Regions from separate parts of the Paenibacillus sp. Soil724D2 genome, predicted to be linked through region 3. Evidence: riboswitches for the same ligand, from Rfam matches in the RefSeq annotation. Region 3 holds a riboswitch; each other region holds the start of a gene.

Region 1 (4,217 bases), on a different contig from region 3:
TCTGGATTTGTAAAGGTAATATCAACTGGACCAGGCGTTGTTACCATCGGAGAAGTTACTTTTATATAAGATGGATTAACATAGACTACCGATGCAGGAAGATCACCAAATTGTGCAGTGACTCCTTTCATAAAATAGTTACCTGATACGAACACCAGAGTACCACCATCAATAGGCCCGTTATTCGGCTCTATGTTTGTAACAATCGGGTCAGCTTTGTATTGGTAAGGGGCTGACGCTTGTTGAACATCCGGATTAGATACGGTAACATTGACAACACCTTGGGCTCCGGCGGGAGCAGTTACCGTCAATTGTGTGTCACTTACATATACTACATTAGTCGCCGGCATCGTTCCGAAAAGGACGGTTGCCCCGCTTACAAAGTGATTGCCGTTAATGACCACCGTTTCTCCGCCATTTGGATGACCAATATGTTTGTCCAACGACGTGATTTCCGGAGCTGGAAGCTTTACCTTCACACTAACACTCGAAATGGACTTCGATCGGCTTGCACCTGCATAGTCCTTATAAGTTATAACCGAACTCGCTGTTGAGACTGGGAAAGTACCCGTTTTTGTTTTACTTACCGGACGGATTTTATACGTAAATGAAAGGGTGCTATCCTTTAATTCATTAAAGTCCCAAATTAGCGTATTCCCATTTATGGTCGGTTTAGGGATGTTATTGTCAGCTGATCCCGGAACAATTTCAAAATTCGGATCAACAATGTCCATTACTGTAACATCAAAGGCGCTCGCCAAGCCAATTTCTTTGACAATGGCTGCATATATTTCAGCTAATCCGGTTGAACCAAGCACGAAGTGATGATGTGCTGCCGTTGTGGCCATTTCTTTAAGCAGTATGTTCGGTCCGCTTGTATCAGGATCCTCGCTCGGTTTGAGCAGTGCAATCGTATAGGTTATAATACCTGCATCCTTCGCGTCTTGCGCCTTTTGTTTTGCATACCCATATGGATCGTTCGATGGTTGATTGGCCTCCCCATCCGTCATAATGACGATGACTGGCTGCGCTTCGGGGCGATGATCCACCAGCAAGTTTATGGCTGCTTGAATAGCATCGCCAGTCGCTGTCCCACCATTTGCTTGAATTCCATTTATGTAATTTTTGGCAACGTCTTTATCTGTTGTGAAGGGGATGCTACTGATCATATTGGTTGATGAAAAATCGACAACAGCCACCCTGTGCTTTGTCAAATCCATCAAATCAACGAAACCTTTAGCAGCATTCTTTGCATTCGTCATTTTATCTTCACCGTTATTGTAGGCAGGTGCCATACTTCCCGACTTGTCGATGATAAGTACGACATCGTTCGGAACAACTACATTGACTGGCGGGGTACCCGTGATATTCAATGTAACATCAGCTGTATCCTCCGTTGTAATTATCGTCGGGGAAACAGTTTTGGTTACACTCACATAATCATTTACTGCTGCTGCCGCTTCCGTAGTTCTCAGCATCAATCCACTAAAAATCATGCTAAAGGTCAACATCAAAACTAACCATTGCTTCATTCGTCTCATGATTATTCCTCCATAATATTTGATAATATGCAAACAAAAAACAATAGCAGGTTGCTATTGTTTGTATGACCAAACGAATGGGCAACCTGGCGACCTGATCGTCTAAATTAAGCGATTAGACCCATGGCTTTGCGTCACTATATCACTATAGTTTTGCCATTCTATTCTCATTTTCTATATCCTTGGAACTAATTCCTACGTACTATTTTACTATATTTTCTTATTCTTTTTTTCACAAGTATATCTCTAGTACTTCTTACAACATTTACCTTATTTTTCGACAATTATTTCCATCACCGATTTTTATCAATGAAAAAGCCAACATTCTGCTCTTCTTCATAATGATATAGCTCTCGTGAGACTTTACCAGAGTTGATGCGTTGAAGTTGTCCAACCAGAGACTGCTGGGTCGTTTTGAATCTCTCTATATTGTTTTGTTCCATCACTAAACACGCTCTGAGGTATTGTCTCTCATGTTCAGTAAAAGAACGTCTTTCATCCAACAACGTTTCTTCAATTTTTTGCCTCAGTTCAACCTGTTCATTCTGTAAAGAAAGAAGCAAACTTTCGTTTGCCTCTTCATTTAAATCTAAATGGGAAATTTGACCTGTTGTTTCTCTCAGGTTTTCTAACAAGTGCTCCATTGGAGTCGAATGTCTCATACCTATTTCACCTTCTCCGCATTTTTCAAGCTCTTCAACGCCTCATTCCATGTATCACGCAATTCTGTAAACATCGTGACACAATATTGAGCAGATTCGGAATTAAGCTTGACATTAGCTTCGAACAACTTGCTTTGAAGAAACGTATATAAACTGTTTAAATTGTGGGAAATTTCATATTCCATTTTTAGTGTGGATTGAAGCTCTTCAATTATATTCTGTGCTTTTGTAAAATTTGTATGTTTCCCTGCAAAATCTTGTTTCTCCATACAAGTAATACCCTGTTTAATAAAGAGAATACAACCATTATAAAGCATCAAAGTTAATTCTGCTGGGGAGGACGTCTGAACACGGGTGTTTAAATACTGATTCTGTACGTTAAGCATAGAGCGTCTTCACCTCTTCTCGTCGATGATTGCACCCACAGACAGCTCCTGAAGTTTCTCCACCAGTTCGATAAACCTTTCGGACGGAACCTCACGAACAATTTCTTGGGTATCTTTATTTAAAACTTGTACGATTACTTCACCTGTTGATTGGTGTATTTTATACTTAAACTCATGTGGGGTGCCTTGAAGCGCTTTGTTAGCCTTATCAATTGAATCAAGTAAAGCCTTCTCCCCAACCGTTAATATTTGTGATTTGCTCTTGTCCTTGATTTCAATATATTCTCCGGTTGCCTTAATCGGCTCAGACACATCCTTTGTTAAAGCGGGTAATTGAACCTGGGGGAATTTGGATTGAATTTCCAATAGGTTTCCTCCTTCCATATAACAAACTTTAGGAATATTATTGCAGTATAATTAACCCATTTGACTTTGTAACCAGCTCATTTGGGAATTTCCTTTTGCAATTGCAGTCTCCATGGTACTGAACATTCTATAAAAATGGTCTTCTTTCTTGTTAAGCTTTTCTGTCATATCTGAAATTTTTTGAGCGAGATCATAGTCCTTCTTGCCCAGAGACGTATAAGTGCTAGTATACGATCCATTTGCCGAACCAGCCTTTTTCGAAATCTCCGACATCGTATTTCCAGCATCCTCATAGATCCGCTGTGCGATACCTCGATCTGTACCGGTACCGTGTGCCGTGAACAAATTAATTGCTGCTTGTGGATCCGCATCAATAGCTGCTTTTAATTTAGTTGAATCCATGTACAATTTGCCTGCGGTTGAAGTGTCGTACTTGTTATAAGCACCCGTTGTGACTCCAATATCAACAAGCGATTTATATGTCGACGTAATTCCAGTCACCTCTGTAGTCACGTCGGAACGGAAATCCAAATATGCTTTAGACACTATCGTGTCTCCGCGAAGAGAACCTTTTTTTGCTTTGTCTTCCCAATTTTTTATATCATCATCATTCATTGCCTTCTTTTGGTCGCTTGTTAGTGGTTGAAAGCTTCGCTCTACCGTCTCATCTAACTTGGATTTCAATGCAACGCTTGTGTCGTTATAAGTCGAAATAAAACTGCTTATTTTTGCGTAAATAGCATCTTTATCTGCCTGTGTGAAGGCAGGATTTCCACTACCATCTGTCCCTGATGCTGTTGGCCAGTTGTAGTTATACTGTAATTGCTTGCTCTGTTCACTTAATGGATAAATAGCTGTGTTTATTGCACGGTACGAATCCTGCAGCCACTCATTCTTTGTTTTCTGCTTATTAAGATTATCGATCGGCATATTCTCTGCTTTCATTAGCTTACTAACCATGCCATCAATATCCATACCGGAGGACATACCTGTTATTCGCATAACCATCCTGTTCATCTCCTCATTAATTTATTGTCTACTATATTTATCGTACAAGGAAGGCTCATTTATTAGCTTTATATAAAAAAATTCTATAGTTAGTAAAATTAAAAATAAAACCACGCCCAAGTAATAGAAATCATTACAAGAACTCCATGGGTGAAATCATCATAGCGTTTACGTATTCTAACTTGCACTACAAAAAAGAGACCTTCGATTTGAAGGCCTCTTTTTGTTCTTTGATTAACGGAGCAATTGCAGTA
Region 2 (4,217 bases), on a different contig from region 3:
CAAATCATAGATGTTTTTCAAATTCGGAATACGACTGCGGTCGATCTTATCGAAAAGTCCCGCTTCAATGCCCTGTTGTGCGTAATAGTCGGATAAATAAATGAGATCCACACTCGAACTGCCTTGTTTCACTTTGTTCAAACGTTCTGCGTTATTGCCTATTTCAAGAACGATCTTAGCATTATGCTCTTTCTCAAATGGCGCGTACACTTCTTTCTTAAAGAAATCATCCGCAAAACCCCAGGTGGAAATGATTAAAGTTGTAGGTTCCCCTTTAGATGCCGCTGTGGCAGCTGCTGTGGGTGCCGTTGTAGCTCCACTTGTATTGCCCTGGTTCTTCGCTGTGCCGCAACCTGTTAAGGCTAGTCCTACTACAGATAAAGAAATTAAACCGCGTACCATTTTTTGTCTCATCATTCATCGTCCTCCCAAGTTTTATCTTGTATGATTTTAATACGTGAATCCCCTGTTAAATTTTTACTAGTATTCTTCAAGACCTAAGATATATGCGCGTTTCGCCGTAAATCCAGCTATACAAAAAAAAGAAAAGTACCCTTGATAGAAAGAAGCTTCTAATCAAGAGCACTCTTCATTGTAAACAATGTAAAGTGACATCTATTGGTATACATGTGGTTTCCTCTTAAGATAAATCAAAAGAGAACACCGCCCGACAAAACTATTCGGTTTGTTTAAGAATAATGTTCGTTATAGCCCATTGCGTCGGCGGATCATAGTCCCTTAATACCGCATCCATGGATAAGCCAAGTTCTTGCTCAAGCCTGTCCCGGATTCTCTTCTTGTATATAGAGGACATATAAAAATCGACTTCGTGTTTGAGCGTTGGCGCCTCGCCTTCCAATGCGGTTGAACGCGGAGAACGGCGATGCTTGGCATGAAAAGTAATAATGTTCTGATCAATGGAAACCTTCAGCAGTGTTGTGCCAAACCCGAACAACTCTTTGGAGATTTCGTTATAGAGGTGACACAGCTTCTTCTTATATTCATTAGAATCTAGTTGTGGCATGGAATCACCTTCAAGATCAATTATCAACCCTTGTAAATCTAACTTAATAATACATAGGATTTCAGAATTAATCAAGAGAATCGTTCGTCTTTCTCACTGAAATCGGGCATTATTTACCTACATCACATCTAAATGATCCAATTTACCGAATGTCTTACAAATTTTGCTTGATATTAGTGACGAATACACGTTAAAAAATCTCGGGCAACATAAATCTAACTCGGTTAACACAATCAAGGGCTGCTTAAGGCACACCTTTAATACTAGTACTTTATTCCTAGTAAAAAGAGTGCTATAATTTAATAAATGAATAGTAATTCTTCTGCTATACGATAAGAGCAAAGCTAATGAAAATTAGTGACGCAAAGCTAAAGGAGCTAAGGCGAAATACTTCGCTATGCTTGCCAGTTACCGAAGGAAGGGACATATCTACAACTCCCCTTATTCTTCTAATAAGAGGAGTTTTCATTATGTAACGAATTATGGTAGCCATCTATTACAGTAAATAGCTAGGTAGAAAGTCCCCCTGAAAGGTGATAATTAAAATGGCCAGACTAATGGTTGTAGATGATTCTATCTTTATGCGATTGATGATTAAGAACATCCTCTTAGAATTAGGGCATGAAATTGTAGCCGAAGCATCGAATGGACTTGAGGCAATCTCTCTGTTTTTACAGCATTCACCTGACATGATTACGTTGGATATAACAATGCCCGAGATGGATGGAATTACTGCATTAAAGGAAATTAAACGTTACAACAGCGATTCAAAGATAATAATGGTATCAGCAATGGGGCAACAATCCTTTGTTATTGAAGCCATTACCCTTGGTGCAAGAGATTTTATTGTGAAGCCTTTTGATAAAGAGAGGGTAGCAGAAGCTGTAAAAAAGGTTCTGAATACGTGAATGCCCACAAAGCTCTCCACCTGAATGCCTCCCCATTCCACTTTTTGTACCTCCACATTATAATAAAATCTTAGCAATTCACATACTTAAACAGTTAGGCGGAATTTCCCATGCATTTACGATCTAAAGAAAGAGTAATCACTTATTTTAGCCTTGATTATGTATTTCGTAGTTTTGTTGAGGTCCTATATAGAATTCAAACAATTCCCTTCTATCGATTCGTTCATTTCTTTGTGATATTCCATAAACGGAGCCCGCTAATCGCATGGCTCCGTTTTTGTTGTTTCAGAATTCGTTGGAATTTGTTGTGCATGACAGCGAATTTGACGATTTGTTGCAGAATTCGTTAGAAAAAATATTTTGGCGAAATTTGACCTTATGGATACATATACAGAGAATTCATTTGAAAGAGAAATTCCTGGCGCTATGGTTGCTGAATACACTCTCAACTTGACCGTGCATGACCCCCTTTTAAATAGATCTATTGTAGAACTATATACAGGAATAAAGGTTTACAGAAATAAGGAGGAATGGGTTATGGGAGCCATTATTTCAATCGGTAATCAAAAAGGCGGTGTTGGCAAAACGACAACCACGGCCATTACGGGGTATCTTCTCTCTAAGAAGTACAAGGTTCTCTGTGTGGACTTCGATAGCCAAGGCAATTTGACACAGTTTCTTACTCAACGAGATATACACGATTACTCCAAAATGACTATTTTTGAGGCGTGTAAAAACATGAATCCCACCCCCTACATCCGCAAGTTAACCTACAACCTTCACTTCATTCCGGCTGATGAAATGCTTGCAACTCTGCCCCTGCTTATCCATCAAAATCCTTCAATGAGTTCGACCATTTTGAGAGATACACTACATAAAGTAAAGGCCAGATACGACTACATACTTATTGATTTACCTCCAAATCTCGGAGAGCACACGATTAATGGTTTAGTGGCTTCCGATTATGCAATCGTCATGCTACAATGCGAACCAATGTGTTATGACGCGCTGGACAGATACATCGCAACAATGATTCACATCAAAGAGGTTAAAAAGCTGGACCTTGTTTTATGTGGCATATTGCCAACAATGATCGATTCTAGAACAATCATTGATAAAACAATCATTGATAGGGTAAGGAGAGAATACGAGGAAGTTGTGTTTCGAGCGGAAATAAAGCGAAGAAATAGAATCAAGGAGTTTTCTATTACAGGAATACAGGAATACAGTAATTCGGATACATCGGCACTAAGGAATTATAGAAATTTTGTCGAGGAGCTGGAGCAACGTGTCCAAGCGTGATGCGATTGAGCAGTTATTAGGAAAACGGCGGAGTCTAGAAATACAGGAAACTGTAAATACAGGTATACAGAAACCTGTAAATAAGAAAAAAGCAACTTTTGATTTCGATGATCAATTCCATACTGAGCTAAAGATATTCGCAGCGAAACAGAATAAGAAGATGGTTGATGTTGTGGTAGAGGCCGTGAAAGAGTATATGCGAAGACATAAAAATAACCCACCGGTCGAGTAGGCCAGTGGGGATTCGTTCATTTTACAGTCTGCCCGATACCAGATATCGGACTGATAATCATTGACCAATTTACCCTATGATACTTGCTGTCACAAAGACAATCAGGATAAAATCTAGTTATCGCTCGATACCATCTACTTCCGTGCCCTAATAATAATTCATTCTGACTTAAATATTTTCTATTATGATATTAAATAGGGAAAAATAAGATTGGTGGAATCCTAAAAAAGGGGGCTGTTCCAAAGCTATTTTGGGATGTTATGCCTCTTTACCCTTTACTGTAATAGGCTATGAAAACCAGAATTTGCCGAGGGGGAACGTCGATGTGCTATTTGGACGAAAACCCCCAGAAATCATGAGGAAGAGGAACGTCGATGCGTTATTTCGCTGTTTTTTGCCTCCGGATCATTCATTTTGATCAAATAACACACTCACGTTCCTCTTGTTTGATTTCAAGCGCAGATTTCCTGAAATAACGGATCGACGTTCCGCTAAATAAAGTTCGGGTGACTTTCCTTTGGAGTCGAAGAAAACAAAAAAGTGAGAAGGCATAACCCTGCCTTCTCATTTTTTTGTTTTCTGTGCACCTAAGCCTAAGTGAATTTATTTACATTTGAAACAGTCTCTTTTACAAATTTAATCCAAATCTCTTCAATTCAACAAAGATACGTTCCAATCTCTTTCCTTTTTCCGTTAACGTATATTCAACACGAGGGGGAACTTCGGGAAACACTTTCCTTTCCAATACCCC
Region 3 (4,217 bases):
TTTTTACAAAATACGCTGGAAATGAAGAAATAGCAGTCTCTAAAGGCTCTTATTCAACTGCATTTCTCCCGAATCCATACTTGGAAAAATCGGACTTTATTATGAAATTGACTCTTTTAAACAACACCATTCAACCGCGTGTTTGAATTCATTCATCCAACAACCTCAACCCAGCATAATTGACGATTGATCCCGGTTTAAGACCTCAATATTGAGCATGATTAGACGAATGAATCGAATGTCTTCTCCTACAAATTAGAAAACAAAACATCAGGATGGATTTAACTTTACCTCCCCCTAACCCAAAAACATTTAATTCCATATAGATAGAAAAAAAAGGATCTGAGTCGACGACTCAGATCCTTTTTTGAAAGAGATAAATATACTTTGAGGAACAACGCTCCGCGATTTCAATTTCTAACGTCTTTTTCCAAAAATTACGAATCGTAGTTCCGTTTCTTTAACAGTCTCTGCGATCTCTTAATCCTCTTCCGCTTCTTCTACCTCATATGTACATAGAAAACGCTCTACACCCGGATATTTCTCTCCGAGGCTGCGAATGACAAACCCAATATTCCGATAAAATTGGACTGACTCTTCATCCGTTTCTGCCACGATTCGAACGGGGTGCATATCTTCAATAATTTCTAGGATAATCCCTCGTCCAAAGCCTACCCCTCTGCTCTCCGGTTCAACGGCAAGATGAGTGATCGTCATCTCCTGATTATCACTGAGTTCAAAGCCGATAATGCCCACCATGATACCTTCGGATTCATATCCAAACAACCATAGATTAGCATCATTTTCATAACGATCAATGACAGGTTGCAACGCCTCAGGATCGGGGAAAACGCTGTAACTCAGCAGTTCTTGTATATCATTTTCATTTAGTCGGGATTTCACATTTACTAACATCTTTATTCACTACTTTCGTATTGTTATCTACACATAATCTAACAACTTAAGCAAGCTGTCAATATGAGCTACAGGGGAGATTCCCTTCTCCTTCATCAGATGTCCGCTCAGCCCGTAGCTGATAAAGGGAACTCCTGCATCTACGGACGCTCTGCCATCTATCCACGAATCTCCGATTGATATCCATTCGCTCTCAAGAATGTGTGGAAAATGCTGCTTAGCGGCTAAGTATCCAGATGGAGATGGTTTCATCGCTTCCATTTGTTCTCTTCCGATGATCAAATCAAAGTATGGATGAATTCCCGTTGTTTCCAGCGCTTGTACCGCTGCCTTGTATGAATTATTTGTCACAATAACCAGGACATATCCCGTCATTAAAGCTTTCAGGAGCTCGGAAACATGGGATTCCAGTCCTGCGCCTTCCATGCCGATTAGTTCATGTTGAACGACCATATGCATCACTTCTGTATAGGACTCTTCAGACATCCCGTTCGCTTTCACATACTCAATCATGGTTGAAGTGGTATGCTCTTGAATCGGAAAACCAACTGGCAATAAATCATGATCAATAAGGTAGTCCGCCACTTGCTTTTTCATCATTTGGAAATTAATCTTAGACCTCAGCAGTGTATTATCCATATCAAAAATAATGCCTCGAACATGGCTTGATTTATACATTGAACCTCACCTATCCATCTTTAGAACTATAAAAAATCAAGAAATTAGCATTATAAATTATTCTTAGTTGAATTCGACATCGTTCGCTAATTATATGCAAATACCGCTATAGACACGTCATTTTTAACTAATTATAATAGGGCGTATTAACTGGTATTTAAGCTTTACACATCACTGACTAGTGCCTTATGAACTACATAAATAGAATCGTAAAAAGCAAACCATTGGAAACAATGCGACGCAAAGCCATGACCTAAGGCATCCCTAATTGGGATTGCTATGGACGACAGGTTACCGAGTCAAGGAGTTCATCCTTTCATTCGGGATGGGCTTTTTTATTTATACGAAATGAGGTTGATTCATGCACCATACGCTAACAGATAATTATCCAATTTACCTCATGCTGCTAACGTTCATTATTTCAATAACTGCTCTTTACTTATCCTTTAATAACAAAAAAGCACTCCAAGCTTCGCTATTAGAGTCTGCTATCGATTGTATCATGATGTTTAATTCAAGTGGGAGGATCATTGCGTTTAATCCTGCAGCAGAAGCCATTTTGGGTTACGAACGCAAAGAAGCTCTAGGGCTAACGTTAATCGATTTTCTTTTTGAAAAAGATGGCCAGGAGACAACCTTCTTAAATCTGCTATTCACAGCCAAAGATGAATCGATTATCGGTAAGCGAACCGAATTGAAAGCATTTCGATCGGATGGCAGCGTGTTTCCAGCGGAAATAACGATTACGAGCACTCCGTATAAAGGAAGGCATGTTTATACAGCTTATCTCCGTGATCTGACTGAAAAAAAGAAGTCCGAGGAAATGATACAACAGCTAGCCTATTTTGATCTTCTGACAGGCTTGCCGAATCGCAACCAGTTCAATCAGCTTTTCCATGATGTGTTAAACAAAGCCAAACAACATAATCAAAGCTTAGCTCTACTTTTCCTTGATGTAAATCGGTTTAAACTCATTAACGATACCTTAGGCCACCACTTGGGAGATCTGGTGCTGCAAAAGTTCTCCGCACTGCTCTCGGAAAGCTTGTTTGCACAAAGCATTGTTTCCAGGCTAAGTGGCGATGAATTTGTGATTTTGTACCCATTCGGGAATCGGGAGTCAGCAGCTGTGCAAGCGGAGAAAATCATTCGACAACTGGAAGCTCCTTTCCAAATTGATGGTCGAAATGTTTTTGTTTCCACTAGTATCGGTATCTCTTTGTATCCAATCGATGGAGAAGATCCGGAGGTTCTACTGAAAAATGCTGATCAAGCGATGTATTTGGCCAAAGACCTCGGTGGAAACCATTATCATTTTTATGAACAGGAAATGAGTGTCATTTATTCGAGGAGAAGTGCATGTGAGCAATCCCTCCGGTCAGCTATAGAACATAATGAGCTCTACCTCATGTACCAACCCAAATTCCATATTCCTACTGGCAAAATAATCGGGGTAGAAGCTTTACTACGGTGGGATAGCCATGCGTTAGGAAGCGTCTCTCCGAAGGAATTTATTCCTATTGCTGAAGAGTCCGGACAAATTATTGCAATCGGAAAATGGGTTTTACAAACTGCCTGCTTACAAATGAATAAATGGCAAGCTGCGGGCATGGAGCCTGTTCCTATTGCAGTGAATATATCCTCTGTCCAGTTTCATCAAGAAGATTTGGTGACAATGATTCTCGAGATTCTGCATCAAAATAAGCTGGAAGCACAGTATTTAGAACTTGAAATGACCGAAAGCATTTCGATGAATTACGACCTTAGCTGCATGGAAAAGCTTTATGCTTTAAAGCGTGAGGGAGTTAAAATCTCTATCGATCATTTCGGAACTGGTTATTCTTCTTTAAGTTATTTACATAACTCTCCAGTGGATACGTTGAAAATTGATAAATCGATCGTTCATGAGATCTCTACCTATAATTCGGAATCTTCAATCATTGAAGCTATTATGGCTATGTCACATAGTTTAAAAATGAGTGTCATTGCCGTAGGTGTAGAAACTCATGAACAGCTCAATCTTCTAGAAAGATTTGGTTGTGAAAATATACAAGGATACTTATTCTCAGTTCCACTTACAGCTGAGCTATTTGAAAAGAGTTATGTTTTCCATGATACAAATGCTAGTCCAAATGCTTTATGAAAAAAAGCCAGAATGCGGAGGTTACTCCGTCTTCTGGCTTTTCAGATCGGACGCCGAACGAATAGCAAACGGCATGGCCAATGAAAGTAAGCTTGCCAAAAGTCCAAACACGAACATACCGTGAATACCTGTATAAAAGACGCTGGATTTCGTAAGGATTGCACCCATAATGGTTACGCTGACCGCTGTTCCAATATTCCGTGCAAAGAGCTGCAACGAGGTAGAAATCCCCTTCTGGTGCGCTGCTACAAGCTGCTGTGAACCGATTGTAGTAATAGTGAAGATTATCCCATAAGCAAGACCAAGCGTCGTTAGTGCGGTAAACGTGTACCAGAATGGAGTACCCTCATGTATGAAATAAAATAAGGCAGCTGTAATGACGAGTATTATATTACCTATGACTAGAAGCCGTTTATATCCATAGCGAATTACCCATTTCCCACCAGGAACAGCAACAGCCATCCACCCAATGGATGTGCTC
Region 4 (4,217 bases), on a different contig from region 3:
ATCTCTCTTCCCACATGCGGCGGAAAGAGTCTAGCCATCCATCTAGCTCCTTGAGCGACTGAAACTGCAGCTTATAGATTCTTTTATTCGCAGACGGTTGTACCTCGACAAGTTCTGCATCACTAAGCACACGGAGATGCTTGGATACTTGCGGCTGCTGGAGCTCAAGCCGATCCGCTATTTCCCCGACGGTAAGGGGACCGTCACGCAAGAGCTCGACAATGTGCAAGCGGTTTGGCTCGGCAAGAGCACTGAAAGTCTTATTCATAGACATAATATACTCCAGATGGAATATTCCTGTCAAGGAATATTTGTGAACTACTGTATGTTGAAAAGCAAGAAAGACTGCCACACCGGCAGTCTCCTACTTTCACGTTTGTTAGTTTAAGCCAAGATTTGTTTTGTATACTACTGAGCATTCTTATTTCTTTATGGTTTGTTTTTTTTAGCGCTCTGTCCGCCTTGGTTTGCGTTGGTCCCCACATGTTTGTTGATCTGTCCTCCGCCTTCAACTCTTTGAATACGAATATTACCGTTGAAAATGGTGATATAGTAAATCAATAGACCGTTTTTACTAGGTTTATAAGATTTCATAAGAATTGTCCATTATGTCTATCAAATTGAAAAAAATATATACGAGACGTATATAAATCATAGAATTGGACGAATCTAGTAGCTATAACTCTATTATTTTTTAAGAGGAGGAGATACTATGTTTCGTAAAATTCTTTATGTTACTTTGACGCTTCCGTTGCTGCTTTGTTTGTGGCAGGTGCAACCCGCCTATTCGTACCCTGAAAGTGAAGATGGGGGGGAATTACCTCCTACGTATAGTATGGCAAGAAATGCAGCTCCTGTGGAAGAAGCCGCTCAAGCTGAGCTTGTTCAGCCAAGGACGCAATACCAAGTGGACCGCGGAGATACGCTGTTCAAAATTGCACGTGATTTTGGCGTATCCGTAGATGACCTTATCAATTCAAACAATATTCCAAATCCGAACCAGCTAACGATAGGTCAAAGTTTAACGATTCCGAAGAGTGAATCCGAGATTGGTTTACCAAATGGTCAAAAGAAAATTATCAAAAAAGTGTTGAACACAACCCTTACAGCTTATACGGCTGGCGTTGAATCAACAGGTAAAAAGGCATCCCATCCCATGTATGGCATCACATTTAGTGGTCTTAAAGCCAAAGAAGGACGCACGATCGCCGTGGATCCTGCAGTAATCCCTTTAGGTTCTACGGTGTTCATTGACGGCATCGGGATTCGTAAAGCGGAGGATATAGGTTCGGCTATTCGCGGTTCGAGAATTGATGTATTTATGAATGATTTGAGTGACGCTCAAGAATTCGGTGTAAAGAAGAATGTGAAAGTCTATTTGCTAGATAGAGAGAATATTTAAGTCAGAAATTTATCAGGGCAAAGGTCAACCGGGACATCCGGTTGGCCTTTTTTGTGTGATATCACACACTTTGTGCATGTATTTCCTCTTTTTTGTAGAAAAGTGTTGAAATTTGAAAAAACGTGGATTAATATGGAAAACAGTTGGTTCTAATTAACTAGTACGAATGAGTAAAAATACCTAATAACCAAGCAATAATGAACAAAGGCAAATCCATCGAAAGGTGGAGACGCAAAGCCACGGGTCTAAGCCATGAGTCATATCTCATGGGATGATAGCCGGGTTGCTCTATTGAGCTTGGTTTTTTTGTGTTATCTAACATGGAGATTGAGAAGGAGCGAGGGCATGTGGGGTTTATAAGAATGAAATTATGGGTGCTTATCTTGATGGTTGTCATTGGCGCAGGATCGTTAGGCTTGCTGCCAAAAAGCGCCTTCGCGGAGTTATTCACCTCAACGGACAAGCTTACCGAGTACACGCTACCTGAGTCTGAAGCGAAGATCACAGGCAATCAGATGGTGTACTTAGGCAAAGATAATCCTGGTTGGTGGCAGGTGTTCAGCCGCAATTTAGAGACCGGAGAGTTGAAGCAACTTACTGACACCAAGAAGTATAAGCAATACTTATCTGCAGGAGGAGGCTATGCCGTCTATTTGGAGGACCAAAAGCATGTTATGCTTGTCAATCTTCTAACCGGTGAAGTAACCAAGACTGAAATCTCTCCGTATTCCTATGATCAATTTGCCACTGATGGGAAATATGTTGTTTTCTACAAACCGATTGAAGGGATACTCAGGGTTTATAACTTAGAAACAAAAGTAACCTCAGAAATCGGAAAAGGCAGAAGGGCTCTAATTGAAAATGGTATTGTCGTCTATATTAGCGATAAGGGGAGCTTAGAACGCTATAACGCAATGGATGGATTGTCCAGGACATTGTACAAGCCAACAGAAGGTTATATCAGGAATGATAAGAAATTTGCATTTGACGGCAAAAACGTTATCTGGATGCATGCATTTACTTCCAAGCCAGATTATGAGACAAGGATGCTGAATGTCGAGGATATCGACACCGTACCAAAGGTTCTAAGCACCTTCAAGGAATTAGGAGATATTTTCTCGCAAGTATCCATTGGTACTAGTATAGCGGCATGGCCGGAGTTCAAAAATGGAGCTAACCATATTGTCGCTGCCGATCTTTCTTCAAGACAAACTGGCATTGTTGGAGACAATGAAGTCCTCATTGGCATCTATAACGACCAGCTTGTATTGAGAATGAAGGACGAAACCATCCAACTTCGCCGGCTCGAAAAGACAGGTGAAGGTCAGGTAGAAGACACGCTCGTTTCGGCTGTTCCTTATTTCTATAGTGTTCCTACTGGTATCAGGGGAAGTATTGGGAAATTGGGTAATATTAAAAAACTGTCTACACAGGACGATAGCGTAACCGTATACTCACCGAAAGACCCGGAATCTGATTTTTATGAAGCTGTCACAATTGACTTCAAGGATGATAAAGATTTAGCGCTTACCAAAGCACTTAAGCCTGGCCAAAAAATGGTCAGCTACCCGTGGGCTGTGTCCTATGAGTCGAGGGATGACGTCTTGAAGCTCTCGATGACCTATATGAAGGAAAGAGTTCCTGCAGGAGGTCTGAACAAACTGGGGATATATCGACTAGATTCCGGCTTGTGGACTTACATGGGCGCTCTGCTAGAGGAGAATAACACACGGTTATTTACGGACATTTCTCAGTCAGGTGTTTATGCTGTGCTTTACTTCGATGTTCCGAATGAGTTTGTTCGTGATTATTGGATACAGAAGCGAATTGAACTATTAAATGCAGATAAACCGATTCGTGTTTTCTTGGACGGAGAAGAAGTGGTCTTCCATCAGTCCCCTGTACTGAAGGATGGATCAACGACGGTTGAATTTAGACCTATTTTCGAAAAACTGGGTTTAGACATTGAATGGAACGACTCCAAACAAAGTGTAACAGGAACGAGTCAGGGTAAGTCGCTCTCCCTCATATTAGGACAGGATGAAGCGAACGTGAATGGCAGTACTACCTCAATGCCTACCGCTCCTTTTCTAAATCAGGGTTACACCTTCGTACCGCTGCGCTTTGTTGGCGAAGCAACGGGGCGCAAGGTGCTGTGGGATGCTAATCTGAAATCCGTTTATATCTACGATCCTGCAACTGAAGGAAAGCTGTACGGTGACAACGGCGCACTTCTATATGAAGGTCAAGTCAAGAATGGCCAAATGAACGGCAAAGGAAAGCTATACCGCGATAATGGCTCAGTTTGGTACGATGCCGTGTTCCATGATAATGAAGTCGTTGGACCAGGCGTCATCTATTTTTCAGGTAACCAATACGGTCGCGACCGAACAGGTGAAATTGCGATTGCGCAGAAGTTCGAGGACGGTCGTCAGACAGGCTATGTTATCAATATTGACGATAGTAGTTTCGTAGCTTACGAAGGTGAAACTAAATTAGGGGTTTTTCAAGGGAAAGGTAAGTTTTACATCGTAGATAAGCTTGTCTACGATGGCGAGTTTAAAGACAATTTGTATGACGGTTATGGCAAGTATTTTATAAATGGAATTCTTCGATACGAAGGCAATTGGGTTAAGAACATCCCTAATGGATACGGTAAGACTTATGAAAAATCTGAAGACAAGGTTTATCTCTATGAAGAGGGACAATATGCTGACGGAATGCTTAACGGGAAGGGAACTCAATATTATTCATCAGGTGCCAAATATTACGAAGGAAATTTCGTGAAAGGAGGTACGAGCAACGGCACCTACTA

What was found. A riboswitch is a leader RNA that binds a small molecule or an ion and turns the genes downstream of it on or off. The one in region 3 is predicted to bind cyclic di-GMP.
Region 1: linked by a shared signal. The riboswitch ahead of ASG85_RS26410 (IPT/TIG domain-containing protein) and the one ahead of ASG85_RS30365 (putative bifunctional diguanylate cyclase/phosphodiesterase) in region 3 are both predicted to bind cyclic di-GMP.
Region 2: linked by a shared signal. The riboswitch ahead of ASG85_RS21250 (response regulator) and the one ahead of ASG85_RS30365 (putative bifunctional diguanylate cyclase/phosphodiesterase) in region 3 are both predicted to bind cyclic di-GMP.
Region 4: linked by a shared signal. The riboswitch ahead of ASG85_RS15975 (stalk domain-containing protein) and the one ahead of ASG85_RS30365 (putative bifunctional diguanylate cyclase/phosphodiesterase) in region 3 are both predicted to bind cyclic di-GMP.

The regions. Positions count from the first base shown of each region.
Region 1 is NZ_LMRY01000040.1:561-4,777, forward strand. It holds partial or broken gene ASG85_RS26410 (IPT/TIG domain-containing protein) at 1-1,541, opposite strand, end outside; cyclic di-GMP riboswitch class I at 1,619-1,709, opposite strand; gene ASG85_RS26415 (hypothetical protein) at 1,835-2,203, opposite strand; gene fliS (flagellar export chaperone FliS) at 2,206-2,589, opposite strand; gene ASG85_RS26425 (flagellar protein FlaG) at 2,599-2,955, opposite strand; gene fliD (flagellar filament capping protein FliD) at 3,007-3,963, opposite strand; gene ASG85_RS26435 (flagellin) at 4,198-4,217, opposite strand, start outside.
Region 2 is NZ_LMRY01000025.1:35,427-39,643, forward strand. It holds gene ASG85_RS21240 (ABC transporter substrate-binding protein) at 1-417, opposite strand, end outside; gene ASG85_RS21245 (hypothetical protein) at 677-1,024, opposite strand; cyclic di-GMP riboswitch class I at 1,352-1,440, shown strand; gene ASG85_RS21250 (response regulator) at 1,570-1,932, shown strand; gene ASG85_RS21260 (ParA family protein) at 2,311-3,234, shown strand; gene ASG85_RS21265 (hypothetical protein) at 3,221-3,466, shown strand; gene ASG85_RS21270 (winged helix-turn-helix transcriptional regulator) at 4,095-4,217, opposite strand, start outside.
Region 3 is NZ_LMRY01000056.1:26-4,242, forward strand. It holds gene ASG85_RS30355 (GNAT family N-acetyltransferase) at 481-903, opposite strand; gene ASG85_RS30360 (HAD family hydrolase) at 943-1,593, opposite strand; cyclic di-GMP riboswitch class I at 1,799-1,892, shown strand; gene ASG85_RS30365 (putative bifunctional diguanylate cyclase/phosphodiesterase) at 1,955-3,736, shown strand; gene ASG85_RS30370 (MFS transporter) at 3,758-4,217, opposite strand, start outside.
Region 4 is NZ_LMRY01000015.1:3,528-7,744, forward strand. It holds gene ASG85_RS15965 (ArsR/SmtB family transcription factor) at 1-268, opposite strand, end outside; gene ASG85_RS15970 (3D domain-containing protein) at 713-1,402, shown strand; cyclic di-GMP riboswitch class I at 1,599-1,693, shown strand; gene ASG85_RS15975 (stalk domain-containing protein) at 1,765-4,217, shown strand, end outside.